3 regions of the Micromonospora sp. NPDC020750 genome follow, and region 3 is predicted to be linked to each of the others. Evidence: riboswitches for the same ligand, from Rfam matches in the RefSeq annotation. Region 3 holds a riboswitch; each other region holds the start of a gene.
What was found. Region 3 has a riboswitch for cyclic di-AMP ahead of ACH4T9_RS16225 (transglycosylase family protein). Riboswitches for the same ligand answer to the same signal wherever they lie in the genome.

Region 1 (10,496 bases), on a different contig from region 3:
GGGGCCTTCGTCGTGCCGAGGGGCGACCGTCAGCGGGGCGCGCCCAGCGGGGACGGCACCAGGTTCACGTCGGCGCGGTCGACGTACATGATCCGGTGGCCGAACTGGATCTGCACGTACTGCTTCTCACCCCGGATCACCGTCCGGTCACCGGGGGCCGAGCCGTCGAACGTGGTGGCCCGGTAGTACTCGCCGGGCAGCACGTTGCCGACGGAGTACCGCTGGCCGGCGGAGAGGGTGTACTGCAACGGCGAGATCGGCTGGTACGGCACGCCGGCCGGGTATGCCGCCTCCTCCGGGTACGCCCGCCCGTACACCGGGATCGTCGCCTTCCCGGCCTTCGGGGTGGCCACCAGGCCGACGGTCCAGGCCGCCGTGGGCGCGGACGCCGGGTTGTGGAACCACGCCTTCTGCCCGAGGTACCAGATCGCCGTCCAGTCACCATCACGGCCGGCCAGGGCGTACGTCTGCCCGGTCGACGCGCGGGCGCCGTGGTCCGAGACGGCCATCGTGGCCGGCGAGCCGTTCGGACGCAGGGCGATGTCGTTGACCAGCGGCGCGTCGGCGCTCGGCGCGCTGCGCAGCACCACCGCCGAGGAGCCGCGCGAGGGGCAGGGCACGCCCGCCGTCACGCAGCCGGTGAATGCCGGCCGGTTGGTGGCGAAGTCGGGGTCGATCCGCACCATGCCGGTCAGCGGGGTGCCGGTGTTGAGCTCCGGCGCGCGCAGCAGGTCGAAGTAGTGCGACCAGTCCCAGTACGGGCCCGGGTCCCAGTGCATGCCCCGCACGTTCGCCGCGACGGTGCCGGGGACGTTGTCGTGGCCGATGATGTGTTGCCGGTCCAGCGGGACGCCGTGCCGCAGCGCGAGGTACCGGACCAGTTTCGACGAGGTGCGGTACATCGCCTCGGTGTACCAGGTGCCCTGGGCGGCGAAGCCCTCGTGCTCCAGCCCGATCGACTTGGCGTTGACGTACCAGTTGCCGGCGTGCCAGGCGACGTCCTTGGTCTTCACGTGCTGGGCGATGTGCCCGTCGGCCGAGCGCAGCGTGTAGTGCCAGCTCACGTAGGTCGGGTCCTGGACCATGTTGACCGTGCCCGCGTAGCTGCCCTCGGTGTCGTGGATGAGGATGTACTCGACCTTCTGCCGCTTGGGCCGGTCGGACAGGTCGTGGTTGCCGTAGTCGCCGGGGTCGGCACCGAGCGACTGGTAGGGGGCGGGGATCCACTCGCAGGAGATGGTCGACGGGCACTCCAGGCCGTCGGGGCGCGCCGGCAGGCGCAGGCCGAGCCGGTCCAGCCAGGACTTCTGCGGGGTCACCGCCCGGGCGGCGAGGGTCACCCGCTGCCCGTCGTCGGTCACCCGGCTCTCGCCGCCGGCGATGGTGCCGAAGACCTCGTCGGCGAAGGCAGCCGCCGCGTCGGCGCCGTCCGCGCCGGCGTACCGGGCCACCGCGCCGTACCAGGCCGCCGGGTCGGTGCCGGCCCCGACCGGGGCGCCGATCTGCCGCTGGTACGACGCGAGCAGCGCCGCCCCGCCCCGGATGTTCGTCGGCGCGTCGGCGCGCAGGGCAGCCTCGTCGGCCCCGGTCAGGGTGGCGGCGGTGTCCAGGGTCTGCAACGACGCCGCGGTCGGGGCCTCGTCGGCCGAGGGCTGGGCGGCGGCGGGGGCCGGGCGGGAGTCGTCCCCGCGCGGGTCCTCGTCGCCGGAGTCGTGGTGGGTGCCGGTGGGCAGGCCGGTCACGTATTCGGCGTCGGTGAGGTGCATCGGCCCGTACCCACCGCTGGTGCTGGGGGTGCCGGCGTTGGTGTCCCAGCGGGACTGGAGGTAGGAGACGCCGAGCAGGACGCTCTCCGGCACGCCGTACTCGGCGGCGGCGTCAGCGTACTGCTGCTGGCGGTTGGGGGTCTGGCCGGCCGCGGCCGGGGAGGCGGTGGTACCGAGGGGCACAAGGGCCGTGGTGGCGGCCACGGCGGCGGCGAGCAGGATCCGTCTGCTCGACGACACGACAGAACGGGGCATCGAACCTCCTGGTTGGGCGTCGGATGAGGTCACCCTTCCGCCGTCGTCCTCCCACGTCAATAGCTTTCCACCAGGTGTCGCGATGTGAAGGAATCTTCCGCACGGTGGCGTGGTATGGCGTGTCATCGCCCGGCGGGTTGCGGATCGATAACGGGCGTCTCTACTCTGGTCAATCGTCGGCCGGTAGCTGTATCGCCCAGCCGGGCGGTGACGGTCCGACACCGCCGAGTCGCCTCCGGGCGAGCCGGGGACCCAGGTACGCCGGGGTGAATCCGCAGCGCCGCTGCGGTAGGGCGCTCTCCCTTCCCGCCCGAACCCGTCAGCTAACCCGGTAGGCGGTCAAGGAAGAAGGAGAACGGAGCCAGGTGGCACTCCCTGCCCTGCGGCGCCCGTCACGCCGGTCGGCGCACGCCGACCGGATGCCGGTTACGCCGCGCCCACGCTGGTCACGCTTCACCACCGCCCTCGCCGCACTGGCCGGCGCCGCCGTCGTCCTGACCGGCGCCCCGACCTCGGCCCAGGCCGATCCCTCGATCGCCGAGATCGAGCGGCAGATCGACCAGGACTGGAACAAGCTCGAACCGCTCATCGAGCGGCACAACGCCACCCGTCAGGACCTCGCCCTCAAGCGTCGGCAGGCCGACGCCGTCGCCAAGCAGATCGGGCCGCTGCAACGCCGGGTCGACGAGGCGATGGACAAGGTCAGCGGCCTCGCCGTCGAGGCGTATAAGAGTGAGAACCTGTCGGCGGTGAACGCGCTGCTCGGCAGTCGCTCGCCCGGTCAGATGATGGGACAGTTGGAACTGCTCGACCAGTTCGCCGAGCGCCAGCAGCGCGACATCCGGGCGGTCATCGACCTCCGCGACGAGCTCGATGCGAAGAAGAAGCCGTTGGACGAGATGGTCACCCAGCTCGCCCGCACCGAGGCGCAGCTCGCCGCCAAGCGGAAGCAGATCAACGCAGAGATCGACCGGCTCCAGAAGCTGCGGCTCAAGGTGTACGGCACCGGCGGTGGCGGCGCGCTGCGTCCCGCTCCCTGCCCGGCTGCCTACCCCGGCGGCGGTGCGGGGGTCGCGGTGAAGTTCGCGTGTGCCCAGATCGGCAAGCCCTACGTCTGGGGCGCCGAGGGCCCCAACTCGTACGACTGCTCGGGCCTGATGCTCGCGGCCTGGGCCAAGGCCGGCGTGTCGCTGCCGCACAACGCGGCCCAGCAGCGGTCGGTGACCGCGCGGGTGAGCCGCGCCGACCTGCGCCCCGGCGACCTCGTCTTCTACTACGCCGACCTGCACCACGTCGGCATGTACGTCGGCGGCGGCTGGGTGGTGCACGCCTCCCAGGCCGGCCAGCCCGTCAAGATGAAGCGCATCGACGACGGCCAGATCCACAGCTACGGCCGCCCCGACTGAGCGGCGAGGGGCCCGTTCCGCGGGACGGGCCCCTCGACCACGCCCGCGCCGTCAGCGGGTGGGCCAGGTGCGCCAGTTCTGCCAGGAGCGGCTCGGCGTCGGGCCGCGCTGGCCCTGGTACCGCGAGCCGTACACCTTCGACCCGTACGGGTGCTCGGCCGGCGAGGAGAGCCGGAAGATGCAGAGCTGGCCGATCTTCATGCCCGGCCAGAGCGTGATCGGCAGGTTCGCCACGTTGGACAGCTCCAGCGTGACGTGACCGGAGAAGCCCGGGTCGATGAACCCGGCGGTCGAGTGGGTGAGCAGCCCGAGTCGGCCCAGCGAGCTCTTGCCCTCCAGCCGGCCCGCGAGCTGGTCGCCGAGCGAGATCACCTCCAGCGTGGAGGCGAGCACGAACTCGCCCGGGTGCAGCACGTACGGCTCGCCGTCGGGCACCTCGACCGCCGAGGTCAGGTCGTCCTGCTGCACCGACGGGTCGATGTGCGTGTAGAGGTGGTTGTTGAAGACCCGGAAGAGCTTGTCGAGGCGCACGTCGATGCTCGACGGCTGCACCAGGGTGGGCTCGAACGGCTCCAGCGCGAGCGTGCCAGCCTTCAGCTCGCTGACGAGATCGCGGTCGGAGAGCAGCATCGGCACACCATAGCGACCCTGGTCGGCGGGCCTGTCATCGCCTACGGCGACCGGCGCGCCGCGCTCGCCTGTCGAACACGTGTTCGATAGAATGCCCACATGGCTTCCTGGTCCGAATTCGCCGCTGACGAGCCACGACTCGCCGGCGGGATCCGCCTCCTCATGCAGCAGTACGGGCCGGGCTTCGGCTACCTGGCCACCGTCCGCGCCGACGGTGGGCCCCGGGTGCACCCGGTCTCCCCGGTGATCACCGACGACGGGCTCTTCTGCTTCATCGTCGACTCGCCGAAGCGGCGCGACCTCGAACGCGACGGCCGCTACGCGCTGCACTCCTTCCCGCCGGAGGACAGCGACGACGAGGCGTACGTGGCGGGGCACGCGTGGCCGGTGACCGACCAGGCCCGGGTGGCCCGGCTCGCCGAGCTGGGGCGGGCCGCCCCGCAGGTGGACTGGCGGCTGTTCGAGTTCACCGTCGACGTGGCGATGCTCGCCCGCCGCTACCAGGGCGGCGCCGTCTTCCCGGGCGGCGGGCCGGGGCAGCCGGCCGTGCAGGTGTGGCTCGACCCCCGGTCCGCCGGTGACCCGGGTGGCGCCCCGGTGGGCGTACCGGATCAGGGGCCGACCCGGCACGCCTGCGGCGCCCACCGCGCGGCGGCCTGACCCCCGACGACGCCGGTGCCGGCCCCGTCGGAGGACGGGGCCGGCACCGGAGGGTCAGGAACAGGGGTGCGTCAGGCCGCGCGGTACGCGTTCCACGCGGTCAGCATCCGGCTCGCCTGCCCGGCGGTGAACTGGTGCATGCACGAGTCGTAGGTGTAGTCCATGAAGTTGGTGATCGGGTCCTTGCCGGTGGCGGTGCAGGTGTCCCGCCCGGTCGGGCACTCGTACGCCGGCGACGCCTCCGCCGGGGTGTCGCTCACGCTGTCGCCCGAGCCGGAGCAGCCGCCCTGGAAGGTGTGGTACAGGTTCAGCCAGTGGCCGACCTCGTGGGTGCCGGTGTCGCCCTGGTTGTAGTTGGTGGCGGTGCCACCCGGCAGCGACTCGTTCAGGGCGACGACGCCGTCCATCTTGTCGAGGGTGCGCTTCGGGAAGGTCGCCCAGCCGAGCAGGTTGTCGCTCAGCTCGCCGAGGTAGATGTTCAGGGTGTTCTTGCCGCCCTCACGCAGCGAGGTCTTCATCGAGCGCTCGGCCGACGAGCCCGACACGATCGGGTACCACGCCGGGTTGGTGACCCGGTTGATCTTCTGGAGCTGGAAGCCGAAGGCGGTCGCCGCGCCGCCGGTGGCGCCGCTGTAGGCCTGGTTCAGCACGGCGATCTGCGAGGTGATCAGCGAGTCCGGGATGTTGCCGCCGGCCCGGGTGCTGTTCTCCTGGATGACGTGCACGACGACCGGGATGGTCACGGTCGCGAGCGTGCCGGCGCCGGCCCCGGCCCGGAAGTTGGCCCGCTCGCGCAGGGCACCCGCCAGGTCGGCCTCGCGCTCGCGGACCTGGGCGGCGGTCAGCTCGTTGGGTTCGTGCTTGGTCTGCGCGCCCGCCTTGACCCGGGCGTCGGAGTGCACGTCGGCCGGCTCGGCGCACGTCTGACCCGGGGCGGCGGAGAAGGCCGATGCGGCGGGAACGACGCCCACGGCGGCGGTGCTGAGCAGGAGTGCGAGGGTCGTCGACGCGACGCCGGCGGTACGCCGGGTCAGCAGGTTGGCACGGAGTCCCATGGGCCCACCTCTTTCTGGCGGCGCGGCAGGGGGTGTGTCGCGCCGTGGCTGAAACTTGTGGCAGACGTTACAACCGATCGAAGGATTTGAGAACGGCTATATGTTGCCGGTATGAAACTTCTACGGTTCATCGATGGCTCGGGTCATCGCGGGGAGGCGGTGAGGTGGCCATGGACCGGGTTGGGCGGAGTGCGGGCAGCGGCGTCGGCCCGGTGCGGCTGCCGGTCGGCGGCGCGCGACGGGTGCCTGGATGCACCCGGCGCAGCCGTCGGGTACAGTGGTGCCGCCTGCGGGTGTAGTTCAATGGCAGAACATCAGCTTCCCAAGCTGACAGTGCGGGTTCGATTCCCGTCACCCGCTCCACCACGAAGGCCCTGGTCAGGACGCGAGTCCCGGCCAGGGCCTTCGACGTTGCTGACGCTTACCGCGCTTGCCGTGCCCGATTCCGGGTCAGCTGAGCGCGGGGTGGGCTCGGGCATGCGGTGCCCCGCTGCGGTAGGTAGAGCCAGGTATACCGCTCGGGTACCGGCGCCTCGACCGGGGGCGCGGGCTCGTGCACCATCGCGCCCCGAACGGGTGGTTCCTAGGGTTGACCTGTGCGAATTCGAAGAATCACCGCGATTGTCGCCGCCGGTGCACTGACCCTCGGCGGAGTACTGACCACGACTGTCGCGTCGGCCGGGGTTGCCCAACGGCAGTCGGTGAACTGGCACGGCTGCCTTACCGGTCCGGCCGACGAGCTGGGCGCCGCTCTCGACGACGCGGGTGCCCAGTGCGGCGAGGTGACCGTTCCGGTCGACTACAGCCGCCCGCACGGCCCTACGACCACGGTCGCGATGGCGCGGATCAAGGCGACCGATCCGGCCCATCGCCGTGGCGTCCTGATGCTCAACCCGGGAGGCCCTGGAGACAGTGGGATGGGGATGGTGCTTGCCGGCGAGCAGATGCCGGACGTCGCGGCCCGGTACGACCTGATCGGGATGGACCCGCGGTTCGTGGGCCGGAGCAGCCCGATCGAGTGCCGATGGGAGACCAACACGTTCCTGCGTTCCGCCGGCCCGAGCCAGCGCACGTTCAACGAGAGCGCGGCACTGGCCAAGGAGCTCGCCGCCGGGTGTGCGCAGGGCAACCTCGATCTCCTGCCGCACGCGTCCACGCGGAACACCGCCCGGGACATGGATCTCATCCGAGGCGTCCTGGGGGAACGGAAACTGTCCTACCTCGGCTACTCGTACGGCACCTACCTGGGTGCGGTCTACCTGCAGATGTTCGGCTCCCGCGCCGACCGGGTGGTGCTGGACAGCGCCGTGGATCCGGCCATCTTCGGCCCGGCCCTGTTCTCCCGCAACGCGGCGGCGATCCAGGCCGCACTCGAACACTGGGCCGCGTGGGCGGCCGATCACAACGGCGAGTACGGCCTGGGCGCCACCGCCAGCGAGGTGTTGGCCGTGGTCGACCGCATCAACAGCGCCAGCGCTCGCCGTCCGCTCAAGATCGGCACGTACGCGGTGGACTCGCACGTGTTGCCGTACTTCCTCTTCGCCCACCTCTACGACGACCTCGTCGAGGGCTACGCGGATCTCGCCGAGCAACTGCGGGTGCTCGACGCTGCCGCACACGGCGAAGCGACGACGCCCACACCGTCGCTGGAGGCGTTTCTCGCCGGTCTGCTCACCGGCGACGGCTACGCCGCCGATCGAGCAGGGACCCCCGTCCTCTGCGCCGACCGCGCCGCTTCCCGGGATCCGGGCACGTATTTCCGCGACATTCAGGCCCACCGCGCCGACGAGCCCCTGTTCGGGCCGTTGACCCGCAACATCACGCCGTGCGCGTTCTGGCCGGTCCGGCCGGCGGAGGCGGCCACGACGATCCGCAACAACGCGCCGGCGCTGATCGTCGGGGCTGACGGCGACGCGGCCACCCCGTACCCGGGACAGCAGGCGATGCACCAGGCGCTGGCGGGCTCGCGGATGGTGACGCTGCGCGGCCGTTTCGCGCATGCCCAGTATCTCGCCGCGGGGAATGAATGTGTGGACAGCACCGTGAACCGCTACCTGGTCGACGGCGTTCTGCCGACCCGTGACACAGACTGTGTCGCAGGGGCGTGAACGTGGCTGCGAGCGTGTGGCGGGCGATAGCGGGCAATCCGCTCCGCTTTCTCCGGTCGTCGTGGCCGTGGCGGAGCCTGGCCTACGTCGCCAGCACGGTGCCGGTCGCCGGAGCCGCGTGGGTCGCCGTACTGGTGCTGTTGTTGTTCCCGCCGTTGCTTCTGCTCATCGGTATGCCGGTCGGGGCGCTGGAGCGTCACCGGCTCCGCCTCCTGACGTCGGCCCAGGTCCGCAACCCGCACGCGACGGCACCCGGAAGCGGGCTGGCCTGGGCACGGCTGAGGGTGCGGGAGACGGCCACCTGGCGCGAACTCGGCTATTTCGCGTGCCTACAGTCGGTGCTCCTTCTCCTCGACGCGCTCGCCTTGTTCGTCGTCTTCCTCTGCGTCATCCTGCTGGCCCTGCCGCTGTTCGTCGCGACGATGAACCCGGGTCAGTTCCAGATCGATCTGGGCGGCTGGTCGGTCGACACGGTTGGCCAGGCGTGCGCCGTCGCCGCCCTGGCCGGGGTGCCCGCCACGATCGTCACCCTGTACGGGATCAGCGTTCTCGCCGGTGGGCAGGCGGAGTTCGCCAGGTGGCTGCTCGCCCCCACCGGTACCGAGTTGAGCCGTCAGATGGATGAGCTGGCCGAGTCGCGCAACCGGCTGGTGAACGCGTTCGAGGCGGAACGTCGACGCATCGAGCGTGACCTGCACGACGGCGCACAGCAGCACCTGCTGCTGTTGACGATGAATCTGAGCCTGGCCGAGATGGAACTCGCCGGCAAGAACGAACGGACCGGCGAACTCGTCGGCGAGGCCCACCAGCAGGCCCGGATGGCGCTCGCGGCGATCCGGGAGCAGATTCGCGGCATCCATCCGCAGATTCTCACCGACTTCGGGCTGGCCGAGGCGGTACGCGAACTCGCCGAGCGGTGCCCGATTCCGGTCGAGGTCGACCTCGTGATGCCCGGTCGCCCGTCGCCTGCGGTGGAGTCCACCGCCTACTTCGTGGTCTCCGAGGCCCTGACCAACGTGGTTCGGCATGCCGCCGCCACCTGCGTCCGGGTCACCGGAAGGGTGGTGGAGGATCGGCTGGTGCTGACGATCACCGACGACGGGCGGGGTGGTGCCGACCCGTCGCTGGGCACGGGCATCCGGGGGCTGGCCGACCGGGTGGCCGTCATGGATGGCACCCTGGAGATCAGCAGCCCGCGAGGAGGCCCGACCGTGGTGAGGATCGACCTGCCGTGTCGCTGCGGATAGTCCTGGCCGAGGACTCCACCCTCATGCGGGCCGGCCTCGTCAGCCTGCTTGAGGGCCTCGGCCACACGGTCGCGGCGGCGGTCGGCGACGGTGACTCGCTGTTGCGGGCCGCCCTGGAGTGCCGGCCTGACCTGGTCATCACCGATGTCCGCATGCCGCCCGGTTTCACCGATGAGGGGTTGCGCGCCGCGGTGACACTGCGTGCCGGCGATCCGGACGCGGCGGTCCTGGTGCTGTCGCAGTACGCGGCCACCGCGTACGCCGCCGAACTGCTCGGCCCGTCCGGTCAGGCCGGGGTCGGCTACCTGCTCAAGGACCGCATCGGCGAGGTCGCCGACTTCGCCGATGCGGTGTCGCGGGTCGCGTCCGGCGAGACCGTCATCGACCCCGCTGTGGTGCGGCAGTTGCTGAGTCGGCAACGCACCACCAATCCGCTCGACCGGCTGACCCGGCGGGAACGGGAGGTGCTCGGGCAGATGGCCGAGGGCCGCTCCAACCCGTCGATCGCACGCACGCTCGGGGTCAGCGACGCCGCGGTGGCCAAGCACATCGGCAACATCTTCCTGAAACTCGATCTTCCCGTGGAGGACGGCCACCGCCGCGTACTCGCCGTCCTGACCTACCTGCGAAGCTGACCGGCCTGCTGGCGTCGGTGAGCGGACGACGGGGCGCAGCGGTGCCCCCCCCGTCAGGCCGACCACTCGTCGAGGATCGTGTCGAGATCGGCGCGCAACTCGTCGAGGCGGTAGTCGGGGGCCTTGCGTCGCAGCTTCGTCGCCAGCCCGTCGAGCGTGGATGTGAGGTCGACCGCGAAGTCCCGCTTCTGCCGGTCCAGGCCGGCGCGGGCCTCGGCGTCGGTGTAGTGCCGCTCGACGGTGAGCACGACCTCGCCGCGGCGGCGGGTGAGCCGGCCAAGCTCCAGCCGGGGCCGCAGGAACGGCTTGGCGTCCGGGGCGGTGGGCGGGCCGATCTGGTCGTGGAAGTACTCCATGCCGAGCCCCGGACCTCCGTTGGGCAGGCTGAACAGCAGGCGGATCCCGAGGTAGCCGAATCCGGGGCCGTACGGCCTGGCGAGCCGCTCGTCCAGCAGGCCCCGCAGGCGGGCCAGTTCGTCGACGAACTGGCCCGCCTCGATCTGGTAGTTGCCGGACCGGACCAGCCGGACGGGGTTCTTGGCCAGAGGGATGCGCTGCGAGTGCAGGGTGGTCACCGAGGGGTCGACGTTCCCCGGGCCGCCGTCGACGAGGAACGTGTCGCCGCGCCGGGACCAGCCGTGCGCGGTGCCGGCGACGGCCCGGAACCGTACGTCGTGCAGCCGCGTGTAGAAGGAACCGTTGATCCAGCGTTCGGCGAATGCCTCGACGGGCTC
Region 2 (10,496 bases), on a different contig from region 3:
GACACGGTCGACGTCGAGCCGAACTACGACGGCTCGCTCACCCAGCCGACCGTGCTGCCGGCCGCGTTCCCGAACCTGCTGGTCAACGGGGCGTCCGGGATCGCGGTCGGGATGGCCACCAACATGATCCCGCACAACCTGGGCGAGGTCGTCTCCGCCGCCCGGTGGCTGATCAACCACCCGGACGCCGACCTCGACAAGCTCATGGAGTTCGTCCCCGGGCCGGACCTGCCGACCGGCGGCGTGCTGCTCGGCCTGGACGAGGTGCGCCGGGCGTACGAGACCGGGCGCGGCGTGGTCCGGATGCGTGGCCGGGTGGAGATCGGCCACCTGGAGGGCAGCCGGGGCCGGCAGGCGATCACCGTCGTCGAGCTGCCCTACGGGGTGGGCGCGGAGAAGGTCATCGCCGCGATCACCAACGAGGTCAACAAGACCAAGCGGCTGACCGGCATCGCCGACGTCAAGGACCTGACCGACCGGGAGAACGGCACCCGGCTCGTGATCGAGTGCAAGGTCGGGGTGAACCCGCAGGCGCTGCTGGCCGACCTCTACCGGCTCACCCCGCTGGAGCAGTCCTTCGGCGTCAACAACCTGGTGCTCGTGGACGGCCAGCCGCGGACCCTCGGGCTGAAGGCGCTGCTGGAGGTCTTCCTTCGGCACCGCTACGAGGTGGTCACGCGGCGCAGCGCGTACCGCAGGCGCAAGCGCGAGGAGCGGCTGCACCTCGTCGACGGCCTGCTCATCGCGCTGCTGGACATCGACAAGGTGGTCCGGCTGATCCGAAGCAGCGACGACGCCCAGGCCGCCAAGGACGGCCTGATGCGCCAGTTCAAGCTCTCCGAGATCCAGGCCGGCTACATCCTGGACACCCCGCTGCGCCGGCTGACGAAGTTCGACCGGATCGAGCTGGAGGCCGAGCAGGAGCAGCTCCGCAAGGAGATCGCCCAGCTCTCCACCATCCTCGACGACGAGAAGGTGCTGCGGAAGGTCGTCTCCGACGAGCTGGCCGCCGTGGTCAAGCAGTTCGGCACCGAGCGGCGTACCACCCTCGTCGACGGCGACCTCAAGGAGGTGCTGGCCGCGTCCGCGCCGGCCGGTCCTCTCGAGGTGGCCGACGACCCGTGCCAGGTGATCCTCTCCGCCGCCGGGCTGGTCGCCCGGACCGCGGCCGAGTCGGAGGAGGCGTCCGAGGGGCGCCGGCGCAGCGGCCGGGTCAAGCACGACGCGGTACGGGCGGTCGTGCACTCCACGGCCCGGGGCCGGGTGCTGCTGGTGACCAGCGCGGGCCGGGCGTTCAAGGTCGACGTCCTGCCGCTGCCGGTGCTCCCCGAGCAGGCGGGCACGGTGTCGCTGCGCGGCGGCATGTCCGCCGCCGAGCTGGTGCCGCTGGAGCCCGGCGAGACGGTGGTCGGGCTGGCCCCGCTCGGGGCGACGGCCGAGGGGTCGCCGGGGCTGGCGCTGGGCACCCGGCAGGGCGTGGTGAAGGTGTGCGCGCCGGACTGGCCGGTCCGCTCGGACGAGTTCGAGGTGATCGGCCTGCGAGAGGGCGACGAGGTGGTCGGGGCGAGCTGGCTCGCCGACGGCACCGAGACCCTCGCCTTCGTCTCCTCCGAGGCGTCGCTGCTGCGCTTCGCCGCGTCGCTGGTACGCCCACAGGGCCCCAAGGGCGGCGGAATGGCCGGTATCAACCTGCCGGCGGAAGCCAGGGTGGTCTTCTTCGGGGCGATCCGCACCGACGACCCGGGGCACGGCGAGCCGATGGTCGTCACCTCCACGGGCGCGACGGTGAAGGTGACGCCGTTCGGCGCGTACCCGGCCAAGGGGCGGGCGACCGGCGGGGTGCGCGCGCAGCGGTTCCTCAGGGGCGAGACGGACCTGGTGGTGGCCTGGATCGGCCCGCGCCCGGTCGGCGCGACGGCGACCGGCGACCCGGTGGAGCTGCCCCCGGCCGACCCCCGCCGCGACGGCAGCGGCTTCGCCGTGATGCTCGGCCCGTCGACAATCGGCCACCAGATCGAACGCAACTGACCCCACCCCACCCCCACCCAACTCTGCGGGGGCGGGGGTGGGGCGGGGGTGGGTCAGAGTTCGGGGTCGGGGGTTTGGCGGGGTGCCGGGGTGGTGCCGCGGAGGCGGGCGACCAGACGCATGCCGTGGTAGATGACCAGGGCGGCGGCGGTGCCGAGGGCGATGCCGTTGAACGAGAGGTCGCCTGCGGTGAGGGTGTAGTTCGCCGCGCCGACGATGAGGGCCACGGCGGCGGTCATCAGGTTGACCGGCTCGTGGAAGTCGACCCGGCTCTCGATCCAGATCCTGGCGCCGAGCACGGCGATCAGGCCGTACAGGGCGGTGGTCGCGCCGCCGAGCACCCCCGCCGGCACGGTGAGGATCAGCGCGCCGAACTTGGGGCTGAGCCCGAGCAGCACCGCCGCCACCCCGGCCACCCAGTACGCGGCGGTCGAGTACACCCGGGTCGCCGCCATCACGCCGATGTTCTCCGCGTACGTGGTGGTGCCGGAGCCGCCGCCGGAGCCGGCGAGCACGGTGGCCAGGCCGTCGCCGAGGAACGCCCGGCCCATGTCCCGGTCCAGGTTGCGGCCGGTCATCGCGGCGACCGCCTTGACGTGCCCGGCGTTCTCCGCGATCAGCACCAGGATCACCGGGATCACCAGCACGACCGCGCGCAGGCTGAACTGCGGCGTGTGGAACTCGGGCAGGCCGACCCAGGCCGCCTCGCGCAGCCCGTCGACGGCCTTCGGGTCCAGGTCGCCGAGTGCGGCGGCGAGCAGCCAGCCGACCGCCACGCCGACCAGGATGGACAGCCGGGCCAGGAAGCCCCGGAACGCCACCGTGGTGAGCAGGATCACCGCCAGGGTGATCACCGCGATCATCGGCTGCGCCCGGAAGCCGGTGCCACTGCCGCCGCCGTCCCAGGCGACCGGGGCGAGGTTCAGCCCGATCAGGGCGACGATCGCGCCGGTGACCACCGGCGGCATCAGCGCGTCGATCCAGCGCGCCCCGGCGAGCTGCACGACAAGACCGACCACGGCCAGCGCGACGCCGGCCACCACGATCCCGCCGAGCGCGGGTCCGATGTCCCCGCCGGCCTTCGCGGCCAGCACCGGGGCGATGAACGCGAACGACGACCCCAGGTACGACGGCAGCCGGTTGCCGGTGATCAGCAGGAAGAGCAGGGTGCCGATGCCGGAGAAGAAGATCGTGGTGGCCGGCGGGAAGCCGGTGATCAGCGGCACGGTGAAGGTGGCGCCGAACATCGCCACCACGTGCTGCACGCCCACCCCGAGGGTGCGCGGCCAGGAGAGCCGCTCGTCGGGGTGGACCACGTCGCCGGGGCGGACGGACCGGCCGTTGCCGTGCAGGGACCACGGGGACCAGCGGGCGCGCGGCTCGGTGGGGGTCTGGGTCATGGGACGCCCTTCGCGTCGAGGTGCTGACGGGGGCGTGGACGACCCTGGGAGTTGTTTCTAGCAGAGGCCGGCCGACCCGCATATCCGCAGGGTCCGGGTCACCTGGAAGCGCAGCGCCGGCACGGGTGGCCGCTCAGGCGACGCCGGCGGGACGGAACTGGACGCTGACCCGGGGCCCGACCGGCCGGACGGTCTTCGGGATCGCGTGCTCCCAGGTGCGCTGGCAGGTGCCGCCCATCACCACCAGGTCGCCGTGCCCGAGCGGGAAGCGCAGGCTCGCGGTGCCCCCGCGCGGGCGCAGCAGCAGCGGGCGGGGCGAGCCGAACGAGACGATGGCGACGATGGTGTCGGTGCGCGCGGAGCGGCCCTGGGTATCGCCGTGCCACGCGACGCTGTCCCGCCCGTCCCGGTAGAGGCACATCCCGGCGGTCACGAGCGGTTCGCCCAACTCGGGCGTGTAGTGCGCGGTCAGGGCCGCCCGCGCCGCGGTGAGCACCGGGTGGGGCAGCGGCCGGCGGGCGGCGTACCAGCAGAGCAGCCGGGGTACGTCGACCTCGGCGTCGTACATCGTGCGGCGCTCGGCCCGCCACGGCACCTCGGCGAGCAGGGTGTCGAGCACCTGGTCCGAACCCAGGACCCAGCCGGGCAGGTGGTCCACCCAGGCGCCCCGGTCGAGCGGGTGCCGGCGCAGCCGGCCGGCGAGCGGGCCCAGCGAGGGCTCGTCGGGGGTGAGGTCGAGCATCGACGGCTGGTAGGCGGCACCGGACATGCGCCCACCCTAACGGCTCGTTCGTACACCCGTACGACTGCCGTCCCCCCTCAGTGGTGGAGCATCCTGCGTACCCGCCCCTTGACCGCGGCCCGTACCCGGGTCCGCAGCCGCTGCGCGTCCAACTCCTCGATGCTCTTCTTGAGCTCCTGGTTCCCGTCGCGCAGCCACTGGATCCGGGCGATCAGCTCGCCCGGGTCGGTGGCCGTCTGGGCGCGGACCGCCGGGGGATAGCTCGTCTCGGCGACCTGCCGGTCGAAGCGTGCCGCGGCGTCGCCGTCGGCGAAGGAGTGCCCGAGGTCGTGCCGGGCCAGGAACGACATCATCGTCTCGAACCTGGCCCTGTGCCCGTTGTTCAGCGCCGTGTAGTCCGCCTCGTCGTAGAGCGCGACGGCGTCCACGTCGGCCGACACGTCCTTCATGATCCGGTGCGGGATGTCGAAGTACCGGGCCAGCTCCAACGTGCGCGAGTCGTGCGCGAACAGGTAGCCCGGGGTGCCGGTGATCAGTGCCGTGATGGTGCCGTGGATGCGGGTGCCGAAGTTGAAGTCGAACCCGGACAGGTAGTCCATCCAGGTCCACGGGTCGACGAACATCCGCACCTTGTCCTCGACGAAGAGCGGGTGCGAGGTGTGGATCGGGATGGCGGCCTGCTTGCCCCGCTCCTCCGGCAGGTCGCCGTAGAGCAGGGTGCCGAGGGTCTTCAGGTCCTGCGGGAGGTAGCGCAGGTTCGGGTAGCGCTGGTGGTGCGAGGTGATCACCTTCGCCATCGACCTGACGTACGGGGAGACGGTCAGCGCCACCCGGTCATCGACGGTGAGCGTCGCCTTCCGCTTCTCCACCCGCAGGCTGTCGCCGTGCAGGAACATCGACGGGCAGCCGATCACGTCGACCGCGGAGAAGCCGAGGCTGCGCAGGTACCCCTCGGTGATCTCGCCGCGCACGCCGATGCTGTGCGACCGGTCGAGCACCGCCTTCACGAACGGCTTGACCACGTCGTCGATCGGTCGCAGGTACTCCCGGTCGCCGTTGACGTCGGTCTGCGCGCCGACGCCCAGCACCACCACCGGGATCTTCAGCCGCTCGATGAGCCGGGTCATGTTGACCAGCCGGTGGGTGTAGCTGCGCCGGAACGCGTTCGCCAGCGGCACCACGAAGACGTCGTACCGCTCGTTGATCTCGTCCGCGTCGCGCGGGTTGGCCTGGAACTTCGACGAGGTGATCTGGGCCGTCGAGGTCCGCAGGATCTTGTGCGCCGAGTGGCTGAACACGAGGTTGCCGGTGTTGTCACCGATCCAGTTGCGCTCGAACGTCTCCTCCGGCGAGTAGACGTCGAACGGGCCCTTCTTGGCCCGGAGCAGGATCCGCTGGTGCATCGGTGCCGTCCTTCTCGTCGTGTCCACCCCGTCGAGGGTGCGCCGGCGGGCGCCGACCAGGCGTGGCCCCACGAGATCGGGGCACGCCCGTTGGTTCCGAGACCGCGATATTAGGCCATCGGACACCTGCTTCTGGCATTCACGTCTCCCGGCGAGCGCCGACGCGAGGGCCGGGCGGGAACTGCGGGTAGGGTGCCCGGCGGGCGGCACCCACCGGCCCGCCACGACGCGGCGGCGCCGGCTGCCCGGCGCGACACGAGGCGAGGAGGCGCGGTGTTGGTGACCCTGCGGACGGACGGACCGCCGGCATGACCAGCACACCGACCGTCGTACGACCCGAGTCGCCGGCCCGCCCGGCGAGCCGGCTGCCCTCGCTGACCGGGCTGCGCTGGATCGCCGCCCTGCTGGTCTTCGGGTACCACGTCGGCACCATGCGGATCGTCGCCGAGCCCGACTACCAGGCCGTCATCGACTGGCTGTTCACCCTGGGCCTGTCCGGGGTGGAGTTCTTCTTCATCCTCAGCGGGTTCGTGCTGGTCTGGTCGGCCCGCGACGGGGACCGCCGCCGCGACTTCTGGCGCCGCCGGCTAGCCAAGATCTACCCCAACCACCTGCTGATGTGGGCGGCGGTGCTGCTTACCGGCGTGTGGGTGTTCGCCGACCCGGTCAACCCCCGCGCCGCGGTGGAGAACCTCCTGCTGCTCCAGGCCTGGGACCCGACCCCCGGCTACTTCTACAGCGTCAACTCGGTGAGCTGGTCGCTCTCCTGCGAGCTGTTCTTCTACTTCTGCCTGCCGTTCGCGCTGCCGCTGGTCCGCCGAGCGCGGCCCGGGGTGCTGTGGGCGGTGGTGGTCGCGGTGCCGCTGCTGATCGTGGCGCTCTGGCCCGGTCAGCGCCTGGTGCCGCAGGAGAGCACCTGGTGGTTCACCCAGGTCTTCCCCGTCGTGCGGTCCCTGGAGTTCTGGATGGGCGTCGCCGCGGCCGAGCTGCTGCGTCGGGGGCGCTGGCGGGGCCCCGGCCTCACCGCGGCCAGCGTGATCTTCGTGGCCACCTGGGTCGTCGCCTCGCAGTGGATCCGCGCCGAGCTGTGGGCGGCCCTGCTCGCGGCGGCGTACCTGTTGGTCATCGCAGCCGCCGCCGCCGCGGACGTGCGCGGGGCACGGACGCCGTGGCGGTCCCGGCCGATGGTCTGGCTCGGCGAGGTCTCCTTCGCCTTCTACCTGGTGCACGTCTTCGTCATGGTCACCGTGCTGCGGCTGGCCGACCGGCTCGGCGTGGGGCTGCCCGGCTGGTGGGGACCGCTGGCCGTGGTCGGCTTCCTGCTGGTGAACCTGGGGCTGGCCGCGTTGCTGCACCGGTGGGTCGAGATGCCGCTGACCCGCCGGCTCGGGCCGCCCCGCCGGCCCCGCCCGCCGGCTCCCGGCGGCGGGACGGTCCCCGGCGACCCGGCGGGGCCGCCCGGGCCGGCGACGACGGCCGCCCCCGCACCGGCGCACCCCCGCGAGCAGGTCGCGGTCCCCGAGCGGCGCTGACGGCCTCGCCCGCTGGCACCCGGCCGGGTCGGCTGACCCGACCCGACCCGGCCCCGGTTGGTCGCGGTGCTGCCCCGAATTTCTTTATGACGCCGGTCACATCGCTCGGGTAAACGGGCAGTCGACCCATCGGGGCGGGTCCACCGACATAACTCGCCGACGATCAAGACTGATCGTCCGGTTGTCGCCCGAGGGCACCCCGAAGGCCCCTAATCCCATTGAGTCACGTCAGTTCCCAATGTGCCGCAAGAAAGCTGATCGGAGAGGGTTTACGCAGGTAGGAAGGGCTTGGCAGGGCCTCGACCGGCCAGTAATGTCGGCCCGTCCGGTGCGGTACCCGATCGCAATAGGCGACGCCGCGCCGACCCGCTCAATCGTGACCATCACGAACCGGGGACCCAGTGCACATGTGGGGTGAATCCGCGGGCCACGGCCCGCGGTAGGGCGATCTTCCCGCCCGAATCCGTCAGCTAACCCGGTAGGCGGTGTCGGAAGGAGTGCCATCCTCGTGCAGCGCGACCCCATCCCTCGGTTGTTCCTCCACCGCGGCGCCGTGGTGCCCGCGTCCGTCGCCCCCGGGCTGACGAACTGACCGGCGCACCCGCCCGTACGCCCGGCTGACCGGGCATCTTCCCAGAGCTGACCTGACCGGCTGTGGACGTCTCGTCCACGCCACCGTGCGACGACGCATGCCCAGGTGCCCCCGCTCTCCGCCCCATCCCCGTGGAGGAACACGTGAACGACCACCTCAAGCGGCAGTTGCGACGTCTCGCCACCGAGCGCCCGTACCAGGTCGTCGCCGGCTCGGCCGCGGCGCTCCTGCTGGCCTCCGGCACCGGTGTGTTGCTGGCCGGCACCGACGACACCCCCGCGCCGCGGCAGACCACCAACGCCGCCGTGGCCGAGATCGCACCCCGCCTCGACAGCGCGGCCAGCCGCGCCCAGGCCCGGGTCGGCGCGACCGAGTCCTCCAGCGCCTCGCCGTCGCCGAGCGCCACCACGGCCGCGCCGAACCCCGACCTGACCACCAGGGCAGCCCCGAAGCAGACCACGGCGAAGCCGGCCACCCCGAAGTCGCCGTCGTCGAAGGTTCTCGACTACGCCTACCAGGCGCAGACCACCTACTACTACTGCGGCCCCGCGGCGGTGCGCAACGCGCTCTCCGCCACCGGCGTCGGGAGTACCCAGGACGGGCTGGCCAGCCGTCTCGGCACCACCGAGATGGGCACCAACTCGGCCGAGGACACCACCCGGGTGCTCAACGCAATGGTCAAGGGCGACCCGTACCAAACCCGGATGATCCCGGGCGGCGCCGCCACCGGGGCCCAGATCGACCGGCTCAAGGCGGACGTGGTGAAGGCGGTCAGCGCCGGGCGCGGCGTCGTGGTGAACATCGCCGGCGACGCCACCGACGTCGACGGCGGCTGGCACTCCTTCCCCGGCGGCCACTACATCGCCGTCGTGGGCTACCGCAACGAAGGCCGTACCGTGCGGATCGCCGACTCGGCCAACCCGGCCGCCTCGGCGTACTGGATCAGCACCACGGCCCTGGCGCACTGGGCGGCGACCAGGGGCTACTCGGCCTGATCACCCTCCCCCCACCGGGCCCCGGCTCTCCCCGTGAGCCGGGGCCCGGTGCTGTCCCGCGCCGTCCGGCATCCGCGGCCGTCCAGGTGCCGTCCGGCACCGCGGCCGTGACCGAACCCGTCAGCTCCGGCCTCAACCCTGTGACGCGAACTTCTTGATCATTGCGGGAAGCGGGCGGGGGAGGGCGGGGTCGGGCGGGGGGTGGGTGGGGTCCAGGTCGGGGTCAGCTCGCGGCGGGCCGCTGCCAGGAACGCCTCGGCGTACTGGTGGGTGGGGAAGTCGCCCAGGTAGCGGGAGCGGGTGGCCCAGCGGGCCGTTGCCTGCGGGTCGGTGTCGAGCAGCTGACCGAGCACCTCGTCGAGGTTGGCCGCGTCGCGTCGCAGTACGTAGCCCGAGCCGGCCAGGGGGAACCGCTCGACGAACCGGTCGCCGTCGCCGCCCATGTCCGTGACCGCGTACGGCTTGCCGGAGTAGAGGTAGTCGGAGATCACCCCGGAGACGTCCGAGAGCAGCGCGTCGGAGCGGTTCACGCAGTCGACCAGGGACATCTCCCGGCTGGCCGCAGCGCCCCAGACGTGCTGCCGGCCGGTGCGGGCCCGGTCCGCGGCGAGCAGCTCCGTGAGCCGGGCGAGCTGCCGCGCCGACCCCGGATTCTGCCCGGTGTACGGGTGGGCGCGCAGGATCACCGTCGCGCCCCGGGCCAGCAGCCCCCGGACGAGGGTTTCGCCCACCGGCAGGGAGCAGTAGTTCGCGTCGGCGTGGTGCCCGGTCCAGGTCGGGGTGTAGAGCACCGTCGGGTTCGGCAGACCGGTTGCCGGCTCCCGGCGTACCTCGATCGACTCGACCTGCGGGCGGCCGACCACGACGAACTTCTCCGCCGGGATGTCCACCCCCGCGCGGGCGTACCGCTCGATCGCGGCCGGGCCGGCCACGAAGATCCGGTCGAAGATCGCCGAGACCGGGTTGGCGCTGGGCGCCTTGTCGCTGTCGCCGTGGTGGATCTGCACGTGGGTGAGCTGGGTGAACCGGATGCAGTGGCTGTTCTTCGCCCCGTGGTTGACGTAGAAGGCCACCTTGAGACTCGGCACCAGCGCCTCGTCCATCGCCTTCAGGGTGGGGCAGTACACCACCGGCGCGGTGGTGGCCGCGGCGATCGGGGCGAGGAACTCCGGCTCCCGCACCATCACGAGGAACGGCCGGCCGATCCGCTCCAGGTAGGGCAGCCACATGGTGACCTGGTACTCCGACCCCGGCGGGGCGGAGAAGTGCAGCAGGAACTCCGGCTGGTACGCCCGCAGCGCCCGGGTCACCGCGCCGCCCCCGGTCCCCGGCCGGAACCGCCTGCGGGCCAGGTCCAGGGCCACCGCCCCGGCGCCCGCGCCGACGCCCAGCGCCAGCAGCAGGGCGACGAACGCCGGCAGCGCCAGCGCGGCGGCCAGCGCCACCGCGGCGAGCAGCACCAGCAGGGCGTCGGCCAGCCGACCGGCGACCAGCGGGGCCCACGACCGGACCGGGAGGTTGGCGGCCCGGATCTCCAGGTCACCGGCCTGCCGCAGCGGCCCCACCAGCAGCACCAGCCCCAGCAGCGCCAGGGCCGTGGCGGCCAGCGCCGGGTCGAAGCCGGCGTCGAGCCGGCGGGCGTACCCGACCAGGATGCCGGCCGCGAGCAGCACCGACTCGGCGGTGCTGTCGGCGGCCGGCCGGACCCGGCGCTCCCAGCCGGCGGCGGCCAGGGCCGCCACCGCGAACGCCAGCCCCCAGCCGGTCGCCCCGGTCAGCGCGAGGGCGAGGAACGCCAGCACCG
Region 3 (10,496 bases):
ATCGGAGGTCACCCGTCGGCCCTGGGTCCGTCAGACCGTGGTCCGACGCGGGTGCCCGGGAGGCACGAGCCCGCGCTTCGTACCCCAACGCCACGGAACCTGGGAACGGTAGGCTGCGCCGCATGACCGAGATCCGGCATCGCTCCCGTCGATCATGGTTGCTGCTGTCGGCCGGTGCGCTGTTCGTCGTGATGACGGCCATCCTCGCGCTCGGGCTCACCTGGCCGTTCGTCACCGTCCTGCTGCTCGGCTTCGCGGCGGTCTCCGTCTGGGCGATCGCCCGGCTGCTGGTCGAGCGTGCCGAGCACGAGACGGTGATGGCGCGCCGCGACATCACCGAGGCGGTGCTCGCGGAGCGCCTGCGCCTAGCCCGCGACCTGCACGACATCGTCTCCCAGGGCCTGGGCATGATCACCGTGCGGGCTGCCGCCGCGGCGCACCTGCACGCCCGCAAGCCGGACGATGAGGCGCTGCTGGCCGCCATCGAGGACGTGGAGGCCATCAGCCGGAAGGCGACGGTCGAGCTGCGCCGCATGCTGGACGCGCTGCGGGAGGCCGACGACCGGCCCGCCCGCCACCCCACGGAGACCCTGGCGTCCCTGCCGGAGATCATCGAGGGCGCCCGCCGGGCCGGCCTGCACGTGGAGTTGACCCAGGAAGAGCTCGGCTCGGTGTCCCCCGGCGCCCAGGTGGCGATCTGCCGGGTCGTCCGCGAAGGGCTGGCCAACAGCGCGCGTTACGCTGGCTCGACCACGGTCGACGTCCGTCTGGCGCGGACCCCGGCGGCAGTCAGCGTGACCATCGACGACGGCGGGCCGAACCGGGGCTGGGCCGTCCGGCCAGGCGCCGGGCACGGCCTCATCGGGCTGCGGGAACGGGTGAACAGCCTGGGTGGGACCCTGACGGCGGAGCCGCGCGCGAAGGAGCACGGGGATCGTGCGGGGTTCCGTCTCGAGGCCATCATTCCCGAGGGAGCGGTGTGAACGGATCCAACCGGCCCCTGCGGGTCGTTCTCGTCGATGACGAACCCCTGCTCCGGCGGAGCCTCGCGATGATCATCGACGCCGAGCCCGGTCTCGCTGTGGTCGGAGAGGCCGGCGACGGGATGGAGGCAATCGCCGTGGCCGAGGCCACCGCGCCCGACGTGGTGCTCATGGACGTCAGGATGCCGCGGCTCGACGGCATCGAGGCGACCCGGGGCATCTGCCGGCTGCCGGGGCTCGGGCACACCCGAGTGCTGGTCCTCAGCATGTTCGACCTCGACGAGCACGTCTTCCACGCACTCCGCGCCGGAGCCAGTGGCTTCCTGCTGAAGGACAGCCGGCCCGCCGATCTGCTCGACGCCATCAGGCGTACGCACGACGGCGAATCGCTCTTCGCCCCGTCGATCCTGGCGCGCTTGGTCGAGCACTACGTCTGCAAGCAGCACACCGGCCCTGCCGGCCCCGCGCAATCCCTGCTCGACCAGCTGACCGCCCGGGAGGCCGAGGTGCTCGGCCTCATCGGGCAGGGTCTGTCCAACCACGAAATCGCCGGGCATCTCACCATCGCCGTCAAGACCGTCAAGTCCCACGTCTCACACCTGCTGAACAAACTCGGGGCCCGCGACCGGGTGCAACTCGTGATCGCCGCGTACAACGGTGGTCTTGTGAATCCCGTGCCCGCCCCCGTACGTGACCGGCGGCCGTAACACCGTGACCCGTCGGTGGTCACACGCGAAATCGTCCGGCACGGAAGCGGCCCGTCCTGAGATCAGGGGCGCTCGTCCGGGCAGCACACGGTCAGCGCGCCAGGCACGACCCGGACCTTCAACCGGGTCACCTGGCCGCGCGCCCCGCCGTCGAGTTCGTACGTCTTCGGCGCGGCGAACCGTACCCGGATCTTGCGACCTCGGGTGATCCGCACGAACGGCGACTCCTCGGACCGGCCGGCCGCCATCCGGCCCAGGGTGCGCGCCCAGTCCACCGCGCCGCTGGCGGTGGCCACCCCGACCTCCAGGGCCCCACTGTCGGGCCGGGCGTCGTCGAAGGCGGGGATGCCGCCGGTGATCGTGCCGACGTTGCCGAACAGCACGCAGCTCGCCTCGGCGTCGAACCAGTCCGACCCGTCGACCCGGATCCGGGTGCGCACCAGCTCGCCGCGGACGTGCCGCAGCCCCGTCCACACGTACGCCAGGCGGCCCAGCCGGCCCTTGAGCCTGCGGTCGGCCTCGCCGATCAGGTCGCCGTCGAAGCCGGCGCCGGCCATCACCGCGAAGTGCTCCCCGTTGATCCGGCCCAGGTCCAGGCGGCGGCGTCGGCCGCGCAGACCGTTCCGCACCGCCTCGGGCAGGTCGGTCGGGATGCCGAGGTTGGTGGCGAACAGGTTCGCCGTCCCGGCGGGCAGGATCGCCATCGGCACGCCGGTGCCGGCGAGGACGTCGGCGCAGCGCTGCACCATGCCGTCACCGCCCCACACGTAAACCAGCTTCGCGCCCCGGTCGAGCGCCCGGCGGACCTTCTTCGGAGCCTTGCGGCTCTTCGGCACCTCGTACCAGAGCAGGTCGTCGACGCCCGCGCCGACCAGCGTGGCGCGCAGTTCGTCCAGGCCCCCGCCGAAGGTCTTCTTCCGGTGCGCGACGACGGCGACGGTGCCGACCCGCGCCGGGGCCGCCTCGTCGGGGCGGGCAGGCGTGCTCATGACCCGGGTGTACCCCGGCCGGGTGTCCGCCACGCCTGCCGCCGGCACCCGACCGGCCCGGGTCCGCACCACCGCGACCCGGTCCGTAACCGGCCCGGGTCACCTTGACATGGACAGGGCGAGGGCGGCGTCGCGGACGTCGGCGACCGGGTGCCCGCGCAGCGTCCGCAGCAGGTCCCGCCACGGCGTCGACCAGCCGTACGGCTCCCCGGCCCGGGTCAGCGCCAGCGCGGGGAGCCCGGCCGCGTCGCCCCGGGCGGCCAGTTCCCGGGCCGCCGCCAGCAGCAGCCCGGCGTCCACGACGGCGGCGTCCCGGCGCACCCGGCCGGCGAGGGCGTCGGCCAGCTGGGCGGCCAGCGCCGGGCGTCCGGCGGCCAGCTCGAACAGCTCGGTCAGCTCGGCGACGAGGTGCTGCGGGGTGCGCCCGTCGAGGCGCACCAGGACGGTCAGCAGCCCGGCCGCCCCGGCCACGAACCCCGGGTGCCGGGCCAGGTTGCGGGCGGCGTCCCGGGCCGGGTCGAGGTCGGCGTCGACGCCGGCGCGCTGCGTCCACACCCGCACGGTCCGCAGGATCGCGTCGATCCGGCGGCGGGCCGGCCGGTCCCGCTCCGGCCCGCCCGGGTCGTCGTCGGCCGCGTCGAGGGCCACCAGCCGGCGCAGGGCGGCGTCGAGCGCGGCCCGCTCGGGGCGGTGCGGCAGGTCCAGCAGCGCGCCGAGCAACATCGACCGGGCCGGCCAACCGGCGTGCGCGTCGAGGTCGGTCAGCGCCTCGACGACCAGGTCGGTGACGTCGGGCGCCCACCGGGCCCACTGCACCAGCCGGGTCAGCGCCGCCTGGGAGACCACCCCGTCGCCGCTGCGGCAGGCGGTGACGACCAGGCCGGCGTACCGGGGTCGGTGCGGCTCCGGCACCTCGTGCGGCCCGGCGGCCAACACCGCCAGGGTGTCCTCCCGGCCGCCGCCGACTGCCAGGTCGAGCACCGCCCAGCTCTGCGGCGTGTGTAGCCGCTGCCGGGCGGCGGAGGTGACCGCCGCCCGGACATCGCGGTGCTGGTCGGGCTGCTGCCACACCTGCCGCAGCAGCGGCACCGCCTCGGGCGGCCCGTGCCGGCCGAGCAGCCGGACGGCCTCCTTGCGGCTGGTCACCCTGCCCCGGCCGAGGGCGATGCCGGCGAGCCGGGCCAGCAGCGCGGACGGGGCGACGAACCGGGCGGCCCGGCCTGCGGCGTACATCGCCACCCGGGCCCGGTCGTCGTCGGCGTGCGCGAGCAGCGTGGTCAGGGCGTCCTCGGGCCGATCGGTCCAGGGCAGCGCGCCGAGGGCCGCCTCGGCGAGGGTGACGTTCGCCGAGTCGACGTACCGCAGCACCAGGTCGCGGCCGGCGTCGGGAACCCGCGCCGCGCGGGCGAGCGCGGCGGCCCGGGCGTGCATCGGCTGGCCGGCGTCCCGGACCACCCGGGCCTGGAGGTCGACGTACGCCCGCCGGTGCCGGGGCAGCCAGCGGTCGACGTGCCACGGATGCCCGGGTACCCAGCGCGGCCCGGCCGGCAGGAACGCCCCGCGCGGCGGCGGGCCGAGCAGCACCCGGTCGAGCAGGTCGGTGCGCCGCCCGCAGACCGTCCGCCACACCGCCTCGAAGGTGATCACCGACGAATCGGCCGCGAGCAGGAGGGCGACCCGTTCGCCGCGCGGCGTCGGGTCCGCCAGCCACAGGTCGGCGGCGTTCCGGACGACCGAAGAGACGTTGCCCGGGCCGGTGGCCCGGTGCAGCAGCTCCTGGAGCGCGGGGAGCCGCCACGCCCGGCGTCCCAGCGCGCGGGTGACGGCGAACAGGGGGGTGAACTCGCCGCGCGCCGTCCCGGCGGTGATCCAGGGCAGGAGCCGGTCGAGGACGACCCGCTCCTGCCCCCGGCGCAGGCCGTGGTCGAGCCGGCCCAGCGGGGGCAGGTGGTGCCCGCCGAGGAGGGCGTCGAGGGTGTCCAGCGCCCAGCCCAGCAGCTCCGGTTCGTCGACGTGGTGGCGCAGCACCCCGCAGGCCAGTTCGCCCAGCGCGGACAGCGTGCGGGTGGACGCGTCCCGGGCGTGGGTGGCGTCGGTGACCAGCGTGGCCAGCACGGGCCGCGAGTCGGCGCGCAGCGGCCGGGCCATGGTCGCCAGGGTGGCCAGCGCCGCCGAACGGACCGGGTCCTGCTCGTTGCGCAGCCCGACGAGCCGGGCCACGGCCTCGGCCACCGCCGCCGGGTCGTCGCTGCGCCGCGCGGCGGTGAGCAGCAGCTCGTACGCCGTCGCCCGGTCCCCCGCGTCGGCGGCGCGCAGGGCGGGCACCAGCGCCGCGGACGCCTCCGGCCAGGGCAGCTCGGCGCTCCACGCCCGCACGGCGGCCTCGTCGGCACGGACCCGCTCCAGGGTGAGCACCCGGCGGGCCTCCCGTTCCCGCCAGCGCCGGGGCAGCACCGCCATGACCGCCGAAGACGGGATCGCGGCGGCCGTCTCGACGTCGGCGAGCGCGGCGTCGTACAGGGTGCCGCGCGCCGCCGGGGGCAGCGCGTCCAGCAGCGCCGCGAGGCGGGCGTCGTCGGCGCGCAGCCGCCGGGCGAGCGTGACCAGGTCCGCCGGCGGCAGCGCTGCGAGGCGGCGCAGCAACGCCGGGGGCAGGGTGGCCCGGCCCAGCCACCCGGCGCGGGCCGGGTCGGTCAGCAGCGTGAGCACCCGGGCCGGGGACGCCGCGGCAAGCACGCCGTAGCGGGTGAGGTCGCCGGGGAGCCCGTCGGCCGGGGCGTGGCGTTCGAGCAGGGTGAGCACCCGCTCCGGGTGGCCGACCGCCGTGCCGAGCAGCGCGCCCGCGCGCGCCGCCCACCAGCGGGAGCGTTCCGAGCCGTCGAGGCCGGGCAGCGTCGCCTCGGCGTGGTCGAGCAGGACCCCGGCGTGCCGGCCGGCCAGGGCCGCCCCGCCGCCGAGCGCGTGGTCGAGCAGGGGCAGCAGCCGGCGTACCGTGTCGGGGCCACAGGCGGGCAGCAGCGCGACCGCCTCGGCGTCGCCGAACCGGTCGCGGACCGCGTCGACGAGCCGGTCGGCGACCTCCGGGCGACGCAGCGACCGCAGCGACCGGTAGACCAGCCGGCGCAGGTCGGCCGGGGCGTCGGCGAGCAGGGGGTGCAGGTCGTCGGCGGTGAGCCAGCCGGCGCGCAGGCAGACACGGACCGCGACGGCCCGGATCGCCGCGTGCGGGTCGTCGAGGGCGGCGGCCGTCCCGGCCCGGTCGCCGACGACCTGGGCCGCAGTCACGGCGAGGAACCGGTGGTACGTCGACCCGGCCCGCAGGTCCGCGAGCACTCCGTCCAGCCGGCCTGCGGCGGCAAGGGCCCGGGCCCGGGCGGCGAGGGTCGTCATCCGCTCCCGGTACGGCAGTTCGTCGAGGTCGTCGAGCAGGGCGGCGGTGTGGCGCGACATCGCGCCATTGTGCCCGGCGACGGGACCGGCGGCCGACTCGTTTTGCGGGGCTGTGACGCTGCTCCCGCGAGCACTTCACCCGGGTGGCGTGCCCGTCGGGGACGCGGAAGCGCCCGGCCGGAGAATCCGGCCGGGCGCTTCCGGTGCTGGGTGCCCCGGGACCGGGACGCCGGGTCGCGCCGACCCGGCGGGCACTCAGAGGCTGAGCCGCTGGCCCGGGAAGATCAGGTTCGGGTGCTCGCCCACGACCCGCTCGTTCTTCTCCCACAGCACGCGCCAGCCGCCCCGCACACCCTGCGCCGTGGCGATCTTGGAGAGGGTGTCGCCCGACCGGACCACATAGGTCATCCCGCCGCTGGACGGAGCGCCCTTCGGGGCGCTCCTCGTGGTGTCCCGCTTGCTGCGCGAGGCCGGCTTCTCGGTACGCGAGGACCGCTCCTTCGGGGCGGCCTTCGTCTCCGACTTCCGCTCCGACTTCGCGCTGCCCTTCGTCGAGCCGCCCTTCTTGCCGCAGGTCGGCCACGCCCCGATGCCCTGGCCGTCGAGCACCTTCTCGGCGATGCGGATCTGCTCGCTCCGGGTCGCCAGGTCGGCGCGGGCCGCGTACTTCTTGCCGCCGTAGCCGGCCCACGTGCCCTGCGAGAACTGCAGGCCGCCGTAGTAGCCGTTGCCGGTGTTGATGTGCCAGTTGCCGCCGGACTCGCACGAGGCGACGGCGTCCCAGTTGACCGCGGCCTGGGCCGGCGCGGCCGGGCCGGCCAGGGCGACGACCCCGGCGAGGGCGCCCGCGGCGAGAGTGCCGACGGCGGCGCGGCGGACGGTCACCCGACGGTGGCGGGCGGTGTATTCAGTTGCCATGTGTGATTCCTCCACGCCGGCGAGGTGAGCTGTCGGGTTCGGGCCGAGGAGCCCGGCCGCCTCAGGCGGCTTCACCCCGAGGTGCGGTGCACCGAGGAACGTGTGGGTCCCCCGCTCCTGCCTTACTGACAAGGGAACCGACGGTCGGCGGCAGGACTAGGCGTTACCGACCGTGGTCGCCGCATTCGCGGACTCGATCGACGTTAGGCACCGTTGGTGACGGGTGCCCACCTCTTGTGAAGTTCTTCACCCGCTCGGGCGAAGGACCACACCGTCGACTTGCGAGACTTCACAAGCAATGCAGGGCAAACACCGGGCCGAGTCTGATCAGGGTGAACCGTCAACGGACAACCCCGGCCAGTCACTGATTGTGATCGGGGTCCGATTGCGTACATCGGATGCCGGAAACGCTCGGTGATCGCCCACACAGCTCAGTGGGGCGGTCGACGGCCGTGCCCGGCGACGGCGGTGTCGGCCGTGCAGCTCAGCTCCCCGGGGGCGAGTTGCACGCGGGCGGGCCGCCACACCTCGACCCGTCCACCCTCCACGCGGGCCAGCAGGCAGTCGTACTGACTGGCCCGCAGCGCCACCCCCACGACCCCACCCACGGCGGCGACCTGCCGGGTGACCAGAGGCTCGAGGTCGAGGCCGTCGACCGCCGCGCGGACGGCCTGCTCGGTGGCCGCACCGCCGGTGGGAAGGGCTTGGCGCAGGTCGTCCTCGGCGGAGCCCGGGAGTTCCGGGTCGACGGAGACGGTGAGCGGGGAGCCGTCCGGACAGGACACCTCGTCGACCCGGTCGTCCATGGCGTCCTGCTCGACGCTGATCGCATAGCAGACGGGCAGGTCGAACGTCTCGTCCATCGACCGGCCGGACGCGTCGACCGCCGTGGCCACCCCGTGCACGCGGACGATCAGCGAGACCCCGCCCCCGGTCCGGGTGTCGTCGATCCGCATGACCTCCGTGCCGGCAACCCGGGCGGCCTCCCGGGCGTACCGCTGCGCCGGGTGCGGGTACCGGCGTTCCCGCGCGACGGCCTGCTCGACGCGGGTGACCTTGCGACCGGCGTCCTGCATCGCCAGCTCCCTGGTCCGGACCGTGTCGACCTGCGGCTCCGGCCCGTAGCAGCCTGGCAGCAGGAGCAGCCCGATCGACACCGACACCAACCCGCGCAGCCGCCCCCGAAGCATGGGGCCATTATCCCGGTCCGCCCGCCCGTCCGGGGCCCCGCCCGGCGGGACGCGCAACGGCGCGCGCCGGGCGTCCACGGTCGACGGTGTCGACCGGGAGCCCGGCGCGCGGTGCGTGGCGGCGGCTAGAGGGTCCGGGCCAGCCGGTCGGCGAGGATGCGGGTGAACCGGGACGGGTCGGCCAGCTCGCCGCCCTCGGCCAGCAACGCCATCCCGTACAGCAGCTCGGCCGTGTCGCCGAGCGCGTCGGCCCCGGCGTCCTGCTCGTGGGCCTTGCGTAGCCCTTCGACCAGCGGGTGCCCCGGGTTCAGCTCCAGGATCCGCTTGACCTGCGGCACCTCGTGCCCCATCGCCCGGTACATCTTCTCCAGCGTCGGGGTGATGTCGTGGGCGTCGCCGACCACGCAGGCCGGCGAGGTGGTCAGCCGGGTGGAGAGCCGGACCTCCTTGACGCTGTCGGAGAGCCGGCCCGTCATCCAGGTCAGCAGGTCGGCGTACTCCTGGCGCTGCTGCTCGCGGGCCGACTCGGCCTCCTTCTTCTCCTCCTCGGTGTCCAGATCGACCTGGCCCTTGGCGATGGAGCGCAGCGGCTTGCCGTCGAACTGCCCGACCCGCTCGACCCACACCTCGTCGACCGGGTCGGTGAGAACCAGCACCTCGTAGCCCTTGGCCCGGAACGCCTCCATGTGCGGCGAGTTCTCGATCATCGGCCGGGACTCGCCGGTCATGTAGTAGATGTCGCCCTGGCCGTCCTTCATCCGCTCGACGTAGTCGCGCAGGCCGGTCAGCTCCGCCGGGTCGTGGGTGGAGGCGACGGAGACGATGTCGAGGATCGCCTCGGTGTTGTCCGGGTCGTCGAGCAGGCCCTCCTTCAACGCCGGGCCGAACTCCGACCAGAAGGTGCGGTACTTCTCGGCCTCGTTGGCCTTCAGCTCCTTGACGGTGGAGAGGATCTTCTTCACCAGCCGGCGGCGCACCGCCTGGATCTGGCGGTCCTGCTGGAGGATCTCCCGGGAGATGTTCAGCGACAGGTCGTGCGCGTCGACGACGCCCTTGACGAAGCGCAGGTAGTTGGGCATCAGCGCGTCGCAGTCGTCCATGATGAACACGCGCTTGACGTAGAGCTGCACGCCGCGCCGGGCCTGCGGGGCGAACAGGTCGACCGGGGCGTGCGACGGCAGGAACAGCAGGGCCTCGTACTCGAAGGTCCCCTCGCCCCGCATGTGGATCGTCTCGAGGGGGTCGGCCCAGTCGTGGCTGACGTGCTTGTAGAACTCCTTGTACTCCGCCTCGTCGACCTCGCTGCGCGGGCGGGCCCACAGCGCCTTCATCGAGTTGACGGTCTGCACCTCGCTGGTGACCGCGTCGTCCTCACCCGGGCGCTCCACGGTCATCCGGATCGGCCAGGCGATGAAGTCCGAGTACCGCTTGACGATCTCGCGGATCTTCCAGTCGACGGTGTAGTCGTGCAGGTTGTCTTCGCTGTCCTCCGGCTTGAGGTGGACGGTGACGGCCGTGCCCTGCGGCGCGTCGTCGATGGTCTCCACGACGTACGTGCCCTCGCCGGTGGACTCCCAGCGGGTGCCCTCGGCCTCCCCGGCGCGGCGGGTGACGAGGGTGACCTTGTCGGCCACCATGAAGGTCGCGTAGAACCCGACCCCGAACTGGCCGATCAGGTCGGCGGACCCGGCCGAGTCCTTCGACTCACGCAGCTTGGCGAGCAGCTCGGCGGTGCCGGACTTGGCGATGGTGCCGATCAGGCCGACGACGTCGTCGCGGGACATGCCGATGCCGTTGTCCCGGACGGTCAGGGTGCGCGCGTCGCGGTCGACCTCGATCTCGATGTGCAGGTCCGAGACGTCGGCCGCGAGATCCTTGTCGACCATGGACTCCAGGCGCAGCTTGTCCAGCGCGTCGGAGGCGTTGGAGATGAGTTCGCGCAGGAAGACGTCCTTGTTCGAGTAGATCGAATGGACCATCAACTGGAGCAGCTGGCGCGCCTCCGCCTGGAATTCCAGCGTCTCGATCCGGTTGCTCACACCGACCCCTTTCAGTTACGTCCGACCTTCGCGCACAGGATACGAGTCGTCGCTCCCGGTCGTGTCACCCGCCCGGCCGGTGTCGGCGGGGTTGCTGCCTAACCGGACAACCCCTCGCCTGGCTCGCCCGGGTGGCGAATCCTGGGTGTCCGGTCCTTCCTGCGGGAGGGGTTTGCGCGGCGCGTGCGCGGTTCGTCCTGCGGTGGGTGTTCTTCGCGCGTCCTGTGGAGCTGATGTCGTAGCCGAACATCAGCTCCACAGCGTCCTGAATAGGGGTGTC

Region 1: it holds a riboswitch for cyclic di-AMP, as region 3 does, so the genes downstream of both, ACH4T9_RS23135 (NlpC/P60 family protein) here and ACH4T9_RS16225 (transglycosylase family protein) in region 3, are expected to answer to the same signal.
Region 2: it holds a riboswitch for cyclic di-AMP, as region 3 does, so the genes downstream of both, ACH4T9_RS28265 (C39 family peptidase) here and ACH4T9_RS16225 (transglycosylase family protein) in region 3, are expected to answer to the same signal.

The regions. Positions count from the first base shown of each region.
Region 1 covers NZ_JBIRTH010000007.1:353,645-364,140, reverse strand. Annotated here, with positions in the region: gene ACH4T9_RS23140 (N-acetylmuramoyl-L-alanine amidase) at 30-2,021, opposite strand; cyclic di-AMP (ydaO/yuaA leader) riboswitch at 2,234-2,374, shown strand; gene ACH4T9_RS23135 (NlpC/P60 family protein) at 2,387-3,427, shown strand; gene dcd (dCTP deaminase) at 3,479-4,057, opposite strand; gene ACH4T9_RS23125 (pyridoxamine 5'-phosphate oxidase family protein) at 4,157-4,717, shown strand; gene ACH4T9_RS23120 (zinc metalloprotease) at 4,789-5,772, opposite strand; tRNA gene ACH4T9_RS23115 (tRNA-Gly) at 6,062-6,135, shown strand; gene ACH4T9_RS23110 (alpha/beta hydrolase) at 6,369-7,880, shown strand; gene ACH4T9_RS23105 (sensor histidine kinase) at 7,883-9,127, shown strand; gene ACH4T9_RS23100 (response regulator) at 9,124-9,762, shown strand; gene ACH4T9_RS23095 (hypothetical protein) at 9,816-10,496, opposite strand, start outside.
Region 2 covers NZ_JBIRTH010000011.1:242,500-252,995, forward strand. Annotated here, with positions in the region: gene ACH4T9_RS28240 (DNA topoisomerase (ATP-hydrolyzing) subunit A) at 1-2,028, shown strand, start outside; gene ACH4T9_RS28245 (uracil-xanthine permease family protein) at 2,082-3,428, opposite strand; gene ACH4T9_RS28250 (alpha-ketoglutarate-dependent dioxygenase AlkB) at 3,562-4,197, opposite strand; gene ACH4T9_RS28255 (polysaccharide pyruvyl transferase family protein) at 4,248-5,573, opposite strand; gene ACH4T9_RS28260 (acyltransferase family protein) at 5,882-7,105, shown strand; cyclic di-AMP (ydaO/yuaA leader) riboswitch at 7,463-7,605, shown strand; gene ACH4T9_RS28265 (C39 family peptidase) at 7,829-8,692, shown strand; gene ACH4T9_RS28270 (CDP-glycerol glycerophosphotransferase family protein) at 8,851-10,496, opposite strand, start outside.
Region 3 covers NZ_JBIRTH010000004.1:546,403-556,898, reverse strand. Annotated here, with positions in the region: gene ACH4T9_RS16245 (sensor histidine kinase) at 123-983, shown strand; gene ACH4T9_RS16240 (response regulator) at 1,001-1,690, shown strand; gene ACH4T9_RS16235 (diacylglycerol/lipid kinase family protein) at 1,753-2,679, opposite strand; gene ACH4T9_RS16230 (hypothetical protein) at 2,779-6,129, opposite strand; gene ACH4T9_RS16225 (transglycosylase family protein) at 6,325-6,987, opposite strand; cyclic di-AMP (ydaO/yuaA leader) riboswitch at 6,987-7,140, opposite strand; gene ACH4T9_RS16220 (hypothetical protein) at 7,419-8,177, opposite strand; gene htpG (molecular chaperone HtpG) at 8,303-10,156, opposite strand.